2 linked regions of the Spartinivicinus marinus genome follow. The protein of the gene in region 1 interacts with the protein of each later gene in a pairwise test. Links are inferred from orthologs where the notes say so. Each region holds a gene or a part of one and is shown in the gene's direction. Other genes may lie near its edges.

Evidence for each region.
Region 2: the proteins of OQE68_RS13100 (region 1) and ftsZ interact in binary tests that used the Bacillus subtilis proteins (3 or more experiments, as listed by UniProt). The link is inferred for Spartinivicinus marinus from one-to-one orthologs.

Annotation. Positions count from the first base shown.
Region 1 is NZ_JAPJZK010000001.1:2,908,788-2,916,686, forward strand. Bases 239-3,180 are described here. They hold OQE68_RS13100 (cell division protein ZapA), read left to right. Parts: upstream 239-1,520; coding sequence 1,521-1,841; downstream 1,842-3,180. Other genes in these bases: pepP (Xaa-Pro aminopeptidase), read right to left, coding at 239-472; OQE68_RS13090 (UPF0149 family protein), read right to left, coding at 506-1,093; OQE68_RS13095 (TIGR02449 family protein), read left to right, coding at 1,315-1,524; OQE68_RS13110 (5-formyltetrahydrofolate cyclo-ligase), read left to right, coding at 2,158-2,793; OQE68_RS13115 (hypothetical protein), read right to left, coding at 2,905-3,087. Outside these bases: more of pepP, read right to left, coding at 1-238; OQE68_RS13120 (EVE domain-containing protein), read left to right, coding at 3,538-4,008; OQE68_RS13125 (sensor domain-containing diguanylate cyclase), read left to right, coding at 4,238-6,685; ilvA (threonine ammonia-lyase, biosynthetic), read right to left, coding at 6,725-7,899. UniProt on the Bacillus subtilis protein: Activator of cell division through the inhibition of FtsZ GTPase activity, therefore promoting FtsZ assembly into bundles of protofilaments necessary for the formation of the division Z ring.
Region 2 is NZ_JAPJZK010000001.1:4,269,959-4,277,864, forward strand. What follows is about bases 1,463-4,411. They hold ftsZ (cell division protein FtsZ), read left to right. Parts: upstream 1,463-2,329; coding sequence 2,330-3,493; downstream 3,494-4,411. Other genes in these bases: ftsA (cell division protein FtsA), read left to right, coding at 1,463-2,261; lpxC (UDP-3-O-acyl-N-acetylglucosamine deacetylase), read left to right, coding at 3,600-4,411. Outside these bases: OQE68_RS19150 (D-alanine--D-alanine ligase), read left to right, coding at 1-18; OQE68_RS19155 (cell division protein FtsQ/DivIB), read left to right, coding at 33-845; more of ftsA, read left to right, coding at 1,023-1,462; more of lpxC, read left to right, coding at 4,412-4,514; OQE68_RS19175 (M23 family metallopeptidase), read left to right, coding at 5,255-6,187; preprotein translocase subunit SecA, read left to right, coding at 6,357-7,906. UniProt on the Bacillus subtilis protein: Essential cell division protein that forms a contractile ring structure (Z ring) at the future cell division site. The regulation of the ring assembly controls the timing and the location of cell division.

The DNA of each region.
Region 1 (7,899 bases):
GAACTGCCCCCTGTTTAGTTTTGGCTTTGATGGAATTAATCCAGCTCATCATTCGGCGGTCAAAAATCTCATTGGTGCCTATTTCATAATAAACACGAGACTTGCCTTCAATTAGCCCTGGTAATATTTCATCAATATCGCTGACTGGAAAGGCATCATCAAAGCCGTATTTTTCACAAGCACCTTCTTGGCCTGCTCGTAAGCCTTCCCATAATTCTTTTTCTGGATCTTTTTCTCGGCAAAATAAAATGGCTTCGCCATGGCTACGCCCTGGAATAAGTACTAGCACCGCTTCAGGTTCAGGAAAACCTGACAAATAATAAAAATCACTGTCTTGTCGATAAGGGTAATCAACATCTCTATTGCGGATTTGGATGGGGGCTGAAGGTATTATTGCAATACTGTTGTCGTCCATTTCTGCCATTAAATTGGAGCGACGTTGTTTGTATTCTGAAGTGGGTAGCTGTTTCATTATTATGTTTAACCCCTAATTAGTATATTCAAACTAGTGAAGCTGGTTGTCACTTTTTTCAGTAGAGCCTTTTGGGCCACACTCACTAAACACCAGTATTGCGTTAATACGGACATATTCAGTGACCTGGTGCCAGTCCATTTCATTAGAGTCTGCTTCTTCTATGTCTTCACTTTGTACTTGTGAAATTTCAGTAAAGTCTAAAAGAATGTCTTTTACATCAGTAGATAGTTGGGCTTGTTGCTGGCCAGATAAACCAAACCCAGCTAAAAAACTATGAGTCCAGTTAGAGAGTTCTTTCAGACGACTTTCCAATTCAGCGTTGTCATCTGGCAGTAACAAACGAAAGCCGTATTCAGGGTCAGCCAACTGCTCCTCTGTTTGCTGATATAAGGAAACTAGCAAAACCTTAGCCTGATCAGGCAACACTTCTTCAATATCCAACAGTTGTTGAACTTGGCAAAGCCAGCTATCGGCTGATAACTTCAGGCCACCTGCTAGCATACCTGTTAACAAACCATGTAATTCAGCTGGAGAGGCAAACAGCTCCAATGAAACAAACAGGTTAGCAACATCATCAAAGCTAATAGTTGCTGAAGAAGTTTGAGCTGCATTTGTCATTGCAATTCTACCTAGATGTTTAGTTTGTCTCTATCCTAACATTTGAGGGTATTGCAAACTACTGTACACCTTAAGAGTGAAGCGATTACTGATATAAAGAGTAATTTTAAAACCTAATATTAAAAGGAAGGCGTTGAAATAGCTGGTGTTGGATTGACCCTGACAGAACGGCCCACTATAGTAATCGCAAGCCTTATACCCTGATACCTTAGTCGTTTAAAATGGATCATCACTTATTTCAGCAGCTTGCAAATAAAATTGAACAGTTGGTCGCCTTGTGCGAACAATTAAAACAGGAAAATGCTCAGCTTCGTGCCAATGAACAGCAGTGGCGTGAAGAGCGGGTATATTTGATAGAAAAAAATGAAATTGCCCGCACTAAGGTTGAGGCGATGATCACTCGGTTAAGAACGCTGGAACAAGAATCATGAGTGACACAACAACACAAACAGCAACAGTTAATATTTTAGATAAAGGGTATCGGGTAAGTTGTAAACCTGAAGAGCAGCGTGCTCTGGTTGATGCAGCCCAGTACCTAGATAACAAAATGCGAGAGATTCGGGAAAGAGGTGCTGTGGTTGGATTGGAGCGGATTGCTGTCATGGCAGCATTGAATATTGCTCATGAACTATTACAGCTAGCCCAGCAGCGGCAGCTAGCAGAAGAAGATACCCAAGCACAGTTGCAGTCCTTGCTGGATAAAGTCGAACAAGTATTAACAGATGGTGATACGCCTGCTTTTGATTAGAAATTTTCATAAAAAAAGGGGCGACAATCTAACTCAAATCGATATAATGAAATCAAGCTCCCTGCTCTGTTGGCCAGTCATGAATGTCCCTGAGCCGATAATTTAGGAACTGGAGGCTCCTTGCAGGTGTCGGCGTGCAAGTCCGCTATAGGCGGAAAGCCCAAAACATCTCAGCAGCCACCACCTTGAACCTAGGGTTCAAGGGCCCAATTGACAGCGGCGGATTGGGGGGCGGTTTTAACTCCAGTAGTTTATCCTCCACTAACAACACCGGCTAATAATAACTAAAAACCAGACAACAGATAAAGAAATCCTGGTGCTAGATTGTAATCAGCTAGAGGACTCATCAGACGTCCAAAACCCTATGTCACGAACACAGTTGAGAGCTCAGTTGCGTCAAGCTCGTCAGGCACTTACTTTTCAGCAACAACAGTTAGCTAGCCAGCGACTACTTAAAGTTTTATTAAATAGACCAGAATTTCTGAAGGCTAAACATATAGCAGTATATTTAGCGAATGATGGTGAAATTAATCCCCTGAAAATAATTGAAGCAGCTTGGGAAATGAATAAACACTGTTATTTACCCGTGTTGCATCCTATTTATCATAATCGATTGTGGTTTCTTCGTTATAGGCCGAAGACAAAACTAGCACCTAACCGCTTTAATATATTGGAACCAACTGTACGAACTGAGCGTCTAAAGTCTGCTTGGGCGATGGACTTAGTATTGTTGCCGTTGGTAGGCTTTGATCAATATGGAGGCCGTTTAGGAATGGGGGGAGGTTTTTATGACAGAACCTTTGAATTTATTGTGAAAAATCCATTGAAGCCTCGCCCTAATTTGGTAGGTTTGGCCCATGAGTGCCAACAAGTGGATAAACTACCCACTGCTAGCTGGGATATTCCGCTGGCAGGAATTGCCAGCGATAGTAATTACTATATAGCTAGGTAAGGTATGGCTAGCAGGCAAGTGTACCACTAGACAACAATGTAGTGGTGTCGGAGTGCTAAATGACTTGCTAGTAAGCAATTATGTACTCTGGATTTATTTGAGTATACCTATTTATAGTGTGCGTTGTGTTTTGGTGTTTGATTGGTTTACTGTTGGTGTAGCATTATTTGTAACGGTGGCGAGCTCAGCTGAACTTTTTGACAAAGTCATTTGAGCAAAACCTGTGGTTAGCACCCCCAAGCCAAAAATAAAAACTAACACCAGCATAAAATCAGGTTTGTTTTTTTGTGTCATTTCCACTAACCCTGCTGGTTTTTCAGTTAATTACTAAATTTCCCCAAGTGGTCTTTGCAGTATGCAAGACAGTCACAAGCTCTTTTATTGCCACACTGAGACTTTTAATCTTTCTCAGCGGTGTTACTACACACGTTCTAGTAAACTGTGGTGAGCAAATTGCTACTTGTTTTGTGGTCCATGTATGTAACAATTGTCTATGTAGCAAATTTATCGCTTATTTGTATTAGTTGTTTGCTAGTCACCAATGGCCTGAGTTACTAAGTACTTTGACTACGAAGTACATTGATCTCTAAGTAAGTCACTGACTAAGTACTTCACATGTGCCGTATGAGCATTGTGGTTTAATTGTACTCATTAGTTAATTGAATGAACGTGACTATAGCCACAGTTTAAAATATGTGTGAAGTAAAACCAATTAGCATATAAAACGCAAGGAATATTTCTTACATGCCAAATTACTGGTTAATGAAGTCTGAACCCGGTGTTTTCAGTATAGACGATCTTGCCAATTGCCCTAATCAAACAGAGCACTGGGATGGGGTAAGAAATTATCAGGCGAGAAATATGATGCGTGATCAAATGCACAAAGGGGATTTGGTGTTTTTTTATCACTCCAGTTGCAAAAACACTGGAATTGCAGGAATAGCGAAAGTCGTCAAAGAAGCTTACCCAGATCATACGGCACTTGATCCGGACTCCGCTTATTTTGACCCAAAAAGTACAGTCGATAATCCTCGCTGGTTTATGGTAGATATCCGGTTTGTAGAAAAGTTCACACACTTGGTTTCGTTGCAGCACTTAAAGGAAAATCCTCTGTTAAAGGATTTACCACTTGTACAAAGAGGTAGTCGCTTATCAATCATGCCAGTAGCTGAAAAACAGTGGAATGAAATTTTAGCTATGGTGCCTGGTCGGTGAGTTTAATAAAGTAATAACTGTTTCACTGGTGACATTGGTTTTTCTTGGTACCAGTCCACAATGACTACAAAAAAGTACCTTGCCAGAAAATAAATGACTTTGAAGACGTTTACCAGTTTTATGCATATAACATGAGTTCGCCAATCAGTTGATTAATAGTAAAATAGTGGATAACAAGCCTGTATATTAAGCTCTAGCCAACTAAATCGGTTGTGACTATGCTTGAAATATGGAGCAGGAAAGGGCAGCTGTGTTATCCCCTACAACAGAATCGAGTTTAGTTAAGTGGATTAATGTTGGTGGTGGCTTATTAGTATCCCTCATCAGCGTTTATCTTTTTGTATCTGAAATTTCTCAACCTGTGGCTATCAGTTTGATGTTACTAGGGATAGGTATGGTAGCCCGTCTCCATAATGCCTGGCTGGCAATTGGCATCGCTTGTGTGGCTATTGTTTCTGCATTGTTCTCGCTATTTGAAGGCATTTCTATTCAACAGTTTTATGTTGAGAATGAGCTATTAACATTGGATGGGGATGATCATGAGGTTATAGCGATACCTGGCAGTGTCACGGTTAGCCTGGTGTGTGCAGCGTTATGCCTAATCAAACCAGATAAACTACCTCTTTTTAGCAACTCACACTTATATAAATGTGGTTTGGCTGCTATACCCTTAATTTTTGGTGCATCAGGGCTAATCGCGATGGCGCTAAAGCTGCCAGATAGCTATGGTTTTGCTCAAATTCTAAGCTTCAGTCTGCTGATCAATATTGCTCTAATAACAATAGGACTGTGCTTACTGGCAGCCTTCACCAACTGGCAGGCTACCGTTCAGGATAAAATACCGCAGTGGATTGCTGGTTATTTGGCGATTGTGCTGGTCATTATCTCAACGTTATTTGCCTTAATCATGGAGAAAAAAGATTTACGGTTTTTAACGCATCATGCACAACATACTGCACAGCAGTTGGGGAATGGAATATCGTCTATTTTGAATACTCAACGCAAAGCTGTTGAGCGAATGGCTGCCCGCTGGTCACACCAGGGTGATATGGATAAGACGACCTGGATGGCTGATGCAAATCAACTGCTGAAGGATTTCCCAGAGTTTCAAGCGATAGAATGGATGGACTCCGATTACCAAATTCGTTGGTTGGTCCCTTATGAAGGCAATGAACAGGCATTGAATTTTCGAGTGCCCGCTGATAATCCGGCCGTAGTGCATTTACGTCGCGCCTTTAGCAGTAAAACCAGTGTGATTACTCAAGTTATTCAGTTGAAACAGGGAGGGGAGGGTTTTATTAATTATACGCCTATCTTTGATTTAACTGGCCGCTTTCATGGCTATATTGTGGCAGTATTTCGGGTTAAAGCATTAGTTGAAAGTATCACTCAGCTGCCTATTTATAAGGGATTTTATTTTGAGATTAGAGAAAGGAATAAGGTTATTTATTTCTCATCTACTGTGCTAAAACCCAGCGGCTTTTTTGGTAAACCAGCAGCTGAACATACGATTAACCCTAATCAGCACTCTCCTTGGGTTGTACAAGCGTACCCTAGTGCAGAACTGGTAAGCCGCAGTCGATCATTGCTTCCAACCGTTGTGTTATTTTCAGGCTTTATTTTTACCATGATGATTTGCACCAGCATCGTGCTATTGCGTCGCTCTTATTTAGATGACCGTACGGCTGAGCAAGCGATTAGCAGTTTAAAGGAGGAAGTTGCAAGGAGCAATGAAACAGAAAAAACACTCAAGGAAAGTAATACTCAGCTTGAACTGTTTTTTGATCTGATTAATCAGTCGCGTGATGCACTGATGGTGGTAGACCCTGAAACAAGAGACCTGCTTTATTATAATACGTCCACTTATGCTTCATTAGGTTATACAGAAGAAGAGTTTGTTGCAGCACTCGAGGAAGGAACGCTTATTGCTGAAAAAATGGACCGAGTAATAAAGAAAGCGATGAGCTCTCGACGAAAACTCACCTCAAATATCTATCAAATGGAAGTAATAAAAAAAGATGGCGGCGCTTTACAGGTAGAAATAACAACTCGCATGGTTAACCATCATCATAAAAAATACTTAATAATTGTGGCTCATGATGTCACTGCAAATAAAGAGATGGAGCAACGCTTAATTAATTTAGCCACTCGGGACTCGTTAACCGGACTATTTAATCGCAAGCATTTTGATAATTGTCTTGAGGAGGAGTGGAGCCGAGCCATTCGACAAAATGAACCTATTGCTCTCATGATGACAGATTTAGATAGATTTAAAAAATATAATGACAGCCAAGGGCATCAGCAAGGAGATATTTGTTTGAAGGATATTGCGAGTATTCTTAAGCGTTCAATTACTCGTAGTACTGATTTACTGGCTCGATATGGTGGCGGTGAGTTTGCCGCAATTTTGCCTGAAACTGATTTACGAGGCGCTCAGGAAATTGCGCGCCGAATTCATCATAATATTGGGGATGCTTACATTAGCCATCCCCTTTCAGATGTTTCGACCTATATTACCTTAAGCATTGGTTTAGCATCTTGTACCCCGCAACCAGGTAGCAGTAGTCACGAATTATTGAGACAAGCAGAAGCAGCGCTTATGCAGGCTAAAAAGCAAGGACGTAATCGCACCTGCTCGCACCAGGATGAAAAACCACCACTAACCCTTACTCGCTAATAGTCCATAAAAATCTTCACTTTTAACTATCTATAAAAACTACTGATTTGATAAAAACAGCTGATAAGCAGGGTTTTCAGATTCTTCCCAGTAGTGATAGCCAATATCAGTTAAAAACGCAGGCACTTTTTCGCGGTCATTGCTGGGTACTTGCAGACCAACCACTACCCTGCCATAAGCAGCTCCATGGTTGCGGTAATGGAACATGGAAATATTCCAGCGTTGCCCTAGCTTGTTTAAAAAGTTAAGTAGTGCGCCAGGCCGCTCAGGAAACTCAAATCGATAAACTACTTCGTCTTTTACGGCTTCTGCATGGCCGCCAACCATATGACGAATATGTAGTTTTGCCATTTCATTATCACTTAAATCAACAACAGGGTAGCCTGCATCCTGCAACTGTTGAACGAGCTGCTCTTTGGTATCAGTATCGGGCTTGGTTTGCACGCCAACAAAAATATGTGCCTGTTTATTATCGTAATAGCGATAGTTAAATTCAGTGATATTTCGCTTGCCTAAGGTTTGGCAAAACGTTTTGAAACTACCGGGTTTTTCTGGAATTGTTACTGCAATGATTGCTTCACGGCGCTCTCCTAGTTCTGCACGCTCAGAGATATAGCGTAGCCGATCAAAGTTAACATTGGCACCGCTATCAATAGCTAATAAGGTTTGCCCGTTAATTTGTTTGCGTTCTACATACTTTTTAATGCCTGCAATACCTAGAGCACCAGCAGGTTCCGTGATCGAACGGGTATCATCGTAGATGTCTTTAATTGCGGCACAGATTTCGTCAGCAGTCACCGTAATCACTTCATCAACGTAATGCTTACATACTTCAAATGTTTCCTGCCCGATTTGAGCAACTGCAACACCATCAGCAAAAATACCCACTTGAGGTAAAACAACTCTTTCCCCAGCTTCCAGAGCAGCTTTAAGACAAGCAGACTCTTCATACTCCACCCCAATAATTTGGGTTTCTGGGCGCAAATATTTTACATAAGCAGCAATACCTGCAATTAAACCACCACCACCAACAGGTACAAAGATGGCGTCAATTGGCCCGGAATGCTGGCGGAGGATTTCCATACCAATAGTGCCTTGGCCAGCAATGGTATCGATATCATCATAAGGATGAATATAAACGTAACCATGCTTCTCCACTAACTGCATGGAGTAAGCTAAAGCTTGATCAAATGCATCACCATGAAGAATAACAT
Region 2 (7,906 bases), 1.4 Mb from region 1 along the record:
ACAGCGCAAGCGCAATAGATTCATAGGCAATAATGATGTACCCTGTGCGGTTACGCGACAATAACGGTATAAATCGTAAACAAGCAAAACGTCGAGGAGCAAGTAAAAAAAAGCAAACGCAAAAAAAGTCAATAAAATGGAGCAGGTTGCTTGGGAGCTTTCTAAAATTATCTTTAGTGGCGTGTTTTATTGGTTTAGGTGTCTGGTGTTGGCCAAAACTGACTGATTATTTTAACCAGCCAGTAAAACGGGTACAGGTTGAAGGTCAGTTTGCTGCATTACAAAAGGCAAGTGTACAACAACTAGTAGAGCCCTACCTAAGTAGTCGTTTTTTTAATATTGACTTAATTGGTTTGCAAACAGATTTAGAGAAAATACCTTGGATTGAGACTGTGGCTTTACGACGAGTGTGGCCAGATCAAATTCAGGTAAAAATAGTTGAACATATAGCAGTTGCACGCTGGAATGATGATGAGCTGTTAAGTAACAAAGGAAACCGGTTTAAGCCTGAAAAGTTGACAGGGTTAAAAAGCTTACCAAAGTTAACAGGGCCTGTCGGAACAGAACAGCAGGTTATGGCTCAATATCATAAAATAGCGCAACTTATTCGGCCATTAGGGATGTCAATTAAACAGCTAAATGTCAGCTCAAGAGGGGCCCTGGTATTTGTAACGGATCATTTTCGTGTGTTGGTTGGCAGGGATGATGTGGTTAAGAAAATACAGCGATTTGTTAAAGTTTACAAAGCGCAGCTAGTAGGAAAAAAGGAGCTGATTAAATCAGTTGATGTACGTTATAGCAGCGGCGTAGCAGTGATGTGGAAAACTAGTGAGTTAAAAAGCTAATGCTATTACAGGCAACCAGTGATTTGAAAAGCAGTAATCTGGAATGCTGCTGCAAGGAAAAGAGTTGCAAGGGTATAAACAAGTATGGGGTGTAAATTTTATATACCAATCGCGTATAGATAAGACGGCGCAAAGGTATTACTTCACTTGAAGTGTAATGGGTAGGAAGGTTTTCGAATGGCAACGTCTCAAGACGGAAAAATGATAGTCGGTCTAGACATTGGTACATCTAAAGTGGTCGCTATAGTAGGTGAAGTGGCTGATGATGGTACGTTGAAAGTGGTCGGCATTGGTGCTCATCCATCTCGTGGGCTGAAAAAAGGCGTTGTTGTAAATATCGAGTCTACTGTTCAGTCCATTCAGCGAGCGATAGAAGAAGCTGAATTAATGGCTGGCTGTCAGATTCACTCGGTATATGCAGGTATCGCTGGTAGTCACATTAGTAGTTTGAATTCCCATGGTATTGTGGCCATTCGAGATCGAGAAGTATCCCCAGCTGATGTCGATCGGGTTATTGATGCGGCTCAGGCGGTTGCTATTCCTGCGGATCAGAAAATTCTACATATCTTGCCTCAAGAATATGTAGTGGATACCCAGGAAGGTGTTAAAGAACCTCTGGGAATGTCAGGCGTTCGGCTGGAAGCAAAAGTTCATCTGGTTACCTGCGCAGTGAATGCAGCACAAAATATTGAAAAATGTGTCAAGCGCTGCAATTTAGAGGTAGAAGATATTATTTTGGAACAGCTGGCTTCTAGTTACTCAGTGCTAACTGAAGATGAAAAAGAGCTAGGGGTTTGTCTGGTAGATATTGGTGGAGGAACCACAGATATTGCCGTATTTACTAGTGGCTCGATTCGGCATACTGAAGTAATCCCTATTGCTGGTGACCAAGTAACGAATGACATCGCGATGGCGCTTCGCACGCCTACTCAGCATGCGGAAGAAATTAAAATTAAATACGCTTGTGCACTTACTCAGTTAGCAAGGGCAGAAGAGTTAATAAAAGTACCTAGTGTGGGTGACCGCCCACCACGGGATTTATCAAGACAAGCACTGGCAGAAGTGGTTGAGCCCCGTTACGAAGAATTATTTACCCTAGTGCAAGGGGCGCTTAGACGTAGTGGTTTTGAAGAGCTGATTCCTGCTGGCATCGTTTTGACTGGCGGTACTGCCAAAATGGAGGGTGTTGTGGAGTTGGCTGAAGAAATTTTTCATATGCCCGTTAGGTTAGGCATGCCTACGGATATTAAAGGACTTTCTGATGTGGTAAAAAATCCTATCTTCTCGACAGGTGTCGGGTTGTTACATTATGGGTTACAGCATCAAAAAGAAGGTAGTGTTGCCATGCCTGTAAGATCTGCCGCTAAAGTAAATATCTTTAGCCGGATGAAACATTGGTTTCAAGGAAACTTTTAACAGGAGTAACGATAAATAATACAAATTAAATTGAATAGTAGTAGATAGTTGAGAGAAAGGAGAGGGTTATGTTTGAGTTGGTTGATAATGTGCCGCAAAACGCGGTCATTAAAGTTGTCGGTGTGGGCGGCGGAGGTGGCAATGCTGTCAACCACATGTTAAATAAGCACGTCGATGGTGTTGATTTTATCTGTGCGAATACAGATGCACAAGCGTTAAAAAACTTGGCGGCAAAAACGGTTCTGCAATTAGGAACTGGTGTGACTAAAGGATTGGGTGCAGGCGCTAATCCTGACGTTGGCCGTGAAGCGGCACTTGAAGATCGCGAGCGCATTGAAGAAGTGCTAAATGGCGCTGATATGGTATTTATCACAGCCGGTATGGGTGGTGGTACAGGTACAGGTGCAGCTCCAGTTGTTGCGCAAGTTGCTAAAGAAATGGGTATTTTAACCGTGGCAGTCGTCACTAGGCCATTCCCTTTTGAAGGACGTAAGCGGATGATTGTGGCTGATGAAGGGATCAAAGAATTAGCAGAAAATGTTGATTCTTTAATCACAATCCCTAATGAAAAATTGCTACCTGTGTTAGGAAAAGATGCCAGTTTATTATCAGCATTTAGTGCGGCAAATGATGTATTACTTGGTGCAGTGCAAGGTATTGCTGATCTAATTATTCGTCCGGGAATGATTAACGTTGATTTTGCAGATGTACGCACAGTAATGTCTGAAATGGGCATGGCAATGATGGGAACAGGTTCTGCGACAGGTTCTAATCGAGCAGTAGAAGCAGCTGAAGTGGCAATTCGCAGCCCACTTTTAGAGGATGTAAATTTACACGGCGCTCGTGGAATACTGGTTAATATTACAGCAGGATTAGATCTTTCTTTGGGCGAGTTCTCAGAAGTGGGTAATACTGTAGAGCAGTTTGCTTCAGAAAATGCTACCGTAGTGGTTGGCACCGTAATTGACCCTGATATGTCTGATGAGTTACGAGTCACCGTGGTAGCAACAGGGTTAGGGGCGAATGATGCAGCAGATGCACCTGTTAAAGTAGTCGATAATACCAAAAGCGATGGTACTTTAGACTACAATAAATTAGATCGCCCTACAGTCATGAGAAAACAAGCTGCCGCCGGAACAGGCAACCAAGTTGTCCAGCCGGAACGGACTCGTAGTACAGACAATATGGATTACTTGGATATACCTGCATTTTTAAGAAGGCAAGCTGACTAGGGTATTAAAAAAGTTCACTTACCATTTGTGTAATGTGCAGCTTTTGATACAATCGCCGGTCAATTGTTTGCCTTCTGGCAGGATTTGATCAAGACGGCGTACATATATGATTAGACAAAGAACTTTAAAAAACATTATCCGTGCTACGGGAGTAGGTCTACATTCGGGAGAAAAAGTCTACTTGACATTGAAGCCAGCTCCTGTAGATACGGGAATCGTTTTTTGTCGGACAGACTTAGATCCGGTTGTAGAAATACCCGCAAAAGCAAGCTTTGTTGGTGACACTACTTTATGTACATCATTAATGAATAATGATGGCATTAGAGTAGACACTGTTGAGCATTTGCTTTCAGCAATGGCAGGCCTCGGCATTGACAATGCCTATGTAGAAGTAAGCTCCCATGAAGTACCTATCATGGATGGCAGTGCAGGGCCTTTTGTTTTCTTAATTCAATCTGCAGGGATTGAAGAGCAAAACACAGCAAAGAAGTTTATTCGAATTAAAAAAGAGGTTACCTATAAAGAGGGTGACAAGGTAGCAACCTTCTTACCTTTTGATGGCTTTAAAGTGACCTTTACGATTGATTTTGACCACCCTGTCTTTAAAGGCAATATCCAAACAGCTTCTGTTGATTTTTCCAGCACCTCCTTCGTGAAAGAAGTCAGTCGCGCAAGAACTTTTGGTTTTATGCGAGATATTGAATATCTCCGGTCTAAAAACTTAGCGCTTGGTGGTAGTGTTGACAATGCCATAGTTGTTGATGACTATCGGATACTGAATGAAGATGGTTTGCGTTATGATGACGAGTTTGTCAGACATAAAATGCTTGATGCCATTGGTGATTTGTACTTACTAGGTAATAGCTTAATTGGTGAGTACCGTGCGGTTAAATCTGGGCATGCTTTAAATAATAAAGTATTACGTGCCTTAATTGCACAAGAAGATGCGTGGGAAGTAGTTACATTTGAAGATCCTGCTGAAGCTCCTATCTCATACATGCGGCCAGTAGCTGCAGTATAAATCTTATTAGGTAAATAATGGGCTTGTTGCTTTCACACATTAAAAATGTGTACTTGAAGGCTATAGAGCAGGAAATCGCCCGTTGATATGCAGTAGACAACACAGGTAGATATGTACTGTACTGATATAAATTTATATATTGGAAGTACTAATCTATTTGTATGTTGTTGACTAAGATAGGCAAGATTATTGTATTATAAAAGCTATGTAAGGGTAAATACTTATTGTATTATAAGCATGTGAATATTTTGCTACATAGGATTACAAAATAGGGTTACGAAAGTCTGAGTTAAATAAATCATGCTTTTGGCATAGTATTAAGTATATAAGTGGTATTTAGAGCAGCTTAATTCTTGCCCAAGACTTAATAATGCTAAAAAGATAAAATAGCTGATGGTTAAAACTAGAATAACCATGAGTGAGTAAAGCGGCAAATATTTGCCAGTTCGTGTGCAAGACTACGCTCTATTGAAGGCTGATAAAGCCTAAAACTGTTAGTCTTGTCATACGGCTAACATACATATAGATGTAACTTTGGGGGTTAAAGACTGCAAGTAATAGACAGTTGATGCTGCTTTAAATAAATAGCTATGATTGCTTGTAGCGAATTCAACTTATTGATGTACTTGTCTTGTAGTCAGGCGGTAAGAGCTTGAGTAGTTCTGTCTCTTAAGTGAATTATTGTCTAAGGTGGCTTTTGCTAGAGGTACGCAATCCCCGTGAAATAAAAGTGCAAGTGAATGAATATTATTATTGTCCGACGAAAGCTAGATAGATCGCGAACATTTCATATTGGCCCCTTTGGCCTTACATTTCTTGTGCTTGCTCTACTCATCGCTCTTATTAGTCTCTCTATCTGGGGTACCTATACCTACCTGACCCCTCTTTCAGCCAAATCCCTTAGTAATCAAACTACCCAACATTGGCAAGGAGAAATAACCAGCCAACGACGTGAACTTAGTGCGCTTAAGGATCAAGCTACTGCAGAGCTGGATGCATTAGCATTACGAGTATCTGAGTTACAAAGTCGACTCGTCAGGTTAGATGCATTGGGTGAGCGTCTTACTCAAATTGCTGACCTTGATAATGGTGAATTTGATTTTAGTGAGCCTCCTGGATTAGGTGGCCCTGAGTCCAATGATATCGATGAAACATTTAAGCCCCCTCAATTTATTGATCTGATAGATCAGCTGATCAAACAAATCGACAACCGAGAAGCACAATTAGAGCTATTAGGTGATTTAATTACTTCGCGAAAAATAAAGAGCGATGTGTTAATAGCAGGTAGCCCGATTAGGAAAGGCTGGCTATCTTCTCGATTTGGTCGGCGAACAGATCCCATCAATGGGCGTTATGCCTGGCACAAAGGTATTGATTTTGCTGGTAAATATGGGTCCGGCATTTTTTCTGTAGGGTCTGGAGTAATCACTTGGGCTGGCTCGCGGGGTGGCTATGGTAATATGGTTGAAGTGAACCATGGCAATGGTTTTGTTACCCGTTATGCTCATAACAGTAAAGTCTTAGTTAAAGTAGGTGACTTAGTTAAAAAAGGGCAAAGAATTGCTTTAATGGGCAGCAGTGGGCGAGCAACAGGTCCACATGTTCATTTTGAAGTGTATAAAGACGGAAAAGCTGTTAACCCCGCCAGATACATTTCCCGTGCAAATGGATAAACCAATAAGCACTTTGAGTAGTTTCTCTTAAAAGCTGTGGTAATGCTTTCTTGTCTAAAGTAAATAGCGTTACAATCCAGCTACTTTTTCTAAGTTTATTTTATAAAATCAGCCGAGCATTTGAGATGCTGCCTGGTATTAATCTTGTGGATACAATAAGTAAACGATTATGTTAGCGCCTTTAGTTCGAAAAGTCTTTGGTAGTAAAAATGACCGCCAGTTACGCCGGATGCGTAAAGTAGTGAAAGCAGTGAATGCTCTAGAGGAGTCATTGAGTAAACTGTCAGATGAGCAATTAAAGGCTAAAACTGATGAGTTTCGTGGTCGAGTCAAAAAAGGTGAGAGTTTAGACAGCTTATTACCCGAAGCTTTTGCTGTCGTGCGTGAAGCTGGTAAGCGCGTGATGGGAATGCGCCATTTCGATGTTCAATTAATCGGTGGTATGACACTTCACGAAGGTCGTATAGCTGAAATGCGCACGGGTGAGGGTAAAACATTAGTAGCAACCTTGCCAGCCTATCTTAATGGCTTGTCTGGCAAGGGTGTCCATGTTGTAACGGTTAACGATTACTTAGCTAGTCGTGATGCAAACTGGATGCGTCCATTATATGAATTTCTTGGTTTAACGGTTGGTGTGGTGACATCAGGCCAAGATCCAGAATCAAAAAAAGCAGCTTATCAGTCGGATATTACTTACGGAACGAATAACGAATTTGGCTTTGACTATTTGCGGGATAATATGGCATTTAGCCTGGAAGATAAATCCCAGCGCCCACTTAACTATGCCATCGTGGATGAAGTAGACTCAATTCTGATTGATGAAGCCAGAACCCCTTTGATTATTTCTGGTGCTGCTGAAGACAGCTCTGAGCTTTATACTGTTATAAATAAACTTATTCCTAAACTACAAAAGCAGGAAGAGGCTGTTGAAGGTCACTTTACTTTAGATGAGAAAACTCGACAGGTTGAGCTAAATGAGGATGGTCATCAGTTTATAGAAGAGCTGCTGGCTGAAAAGGGAATGTTGGGTGAAGGTGAAAGCCTCTATGCACCGAACAATCTAAATCTGCTCCACCATGTTTATGCTGCCTTAAAAGCCCACCAAATCTTTCATAAAAATATTGACTACATTATTCAAAATGGTCAGGTGCTGTTAGTTGACGAGCATACTGGCCGGACCATGCCTGGTAGGAGGCTTTCTGAAGGCCTACACCAAGCTTTAGAGGCAAAAGAAGGTCTGCAAATTCAAAGCGAAAGCCAGACCCTGGCATCAACCACTTTCCAAAACTACTTCCGCTTGTATGAAAAATTGTCAGGCATGACAGGGACTGCAGATACCGAGGCAGTTGAGCTAAGACAAATTTATGGTTTAGACGTTATTGTCATTCCTACCCATAAGCCAATGGTAAGAAAAGACTATAATGACCTAGTTTATCTCAGTATCGAAGAAAAATATGACGCGGTAATTGAAGACATTAAAGAAAATGTGGCCAAGCATCGCCCTATCTTGGTAGGTACGGCTTCTATTGAATCTTCTGAGCGCGTTTCTAGTGCATTAAAGAAAGCGGGAATTGAACACCAAGTATTAAATGCAAAATTCCATGAAAAAGAAGCAGAAATTATTGCTCAAGCAGGTAAGCCAGGAGCTGTAACCATTGCTACCAATATGGCAGGCCGTGGTACAGATATTATGTTGGGAGGTAACTGGGAAGCTGAAGT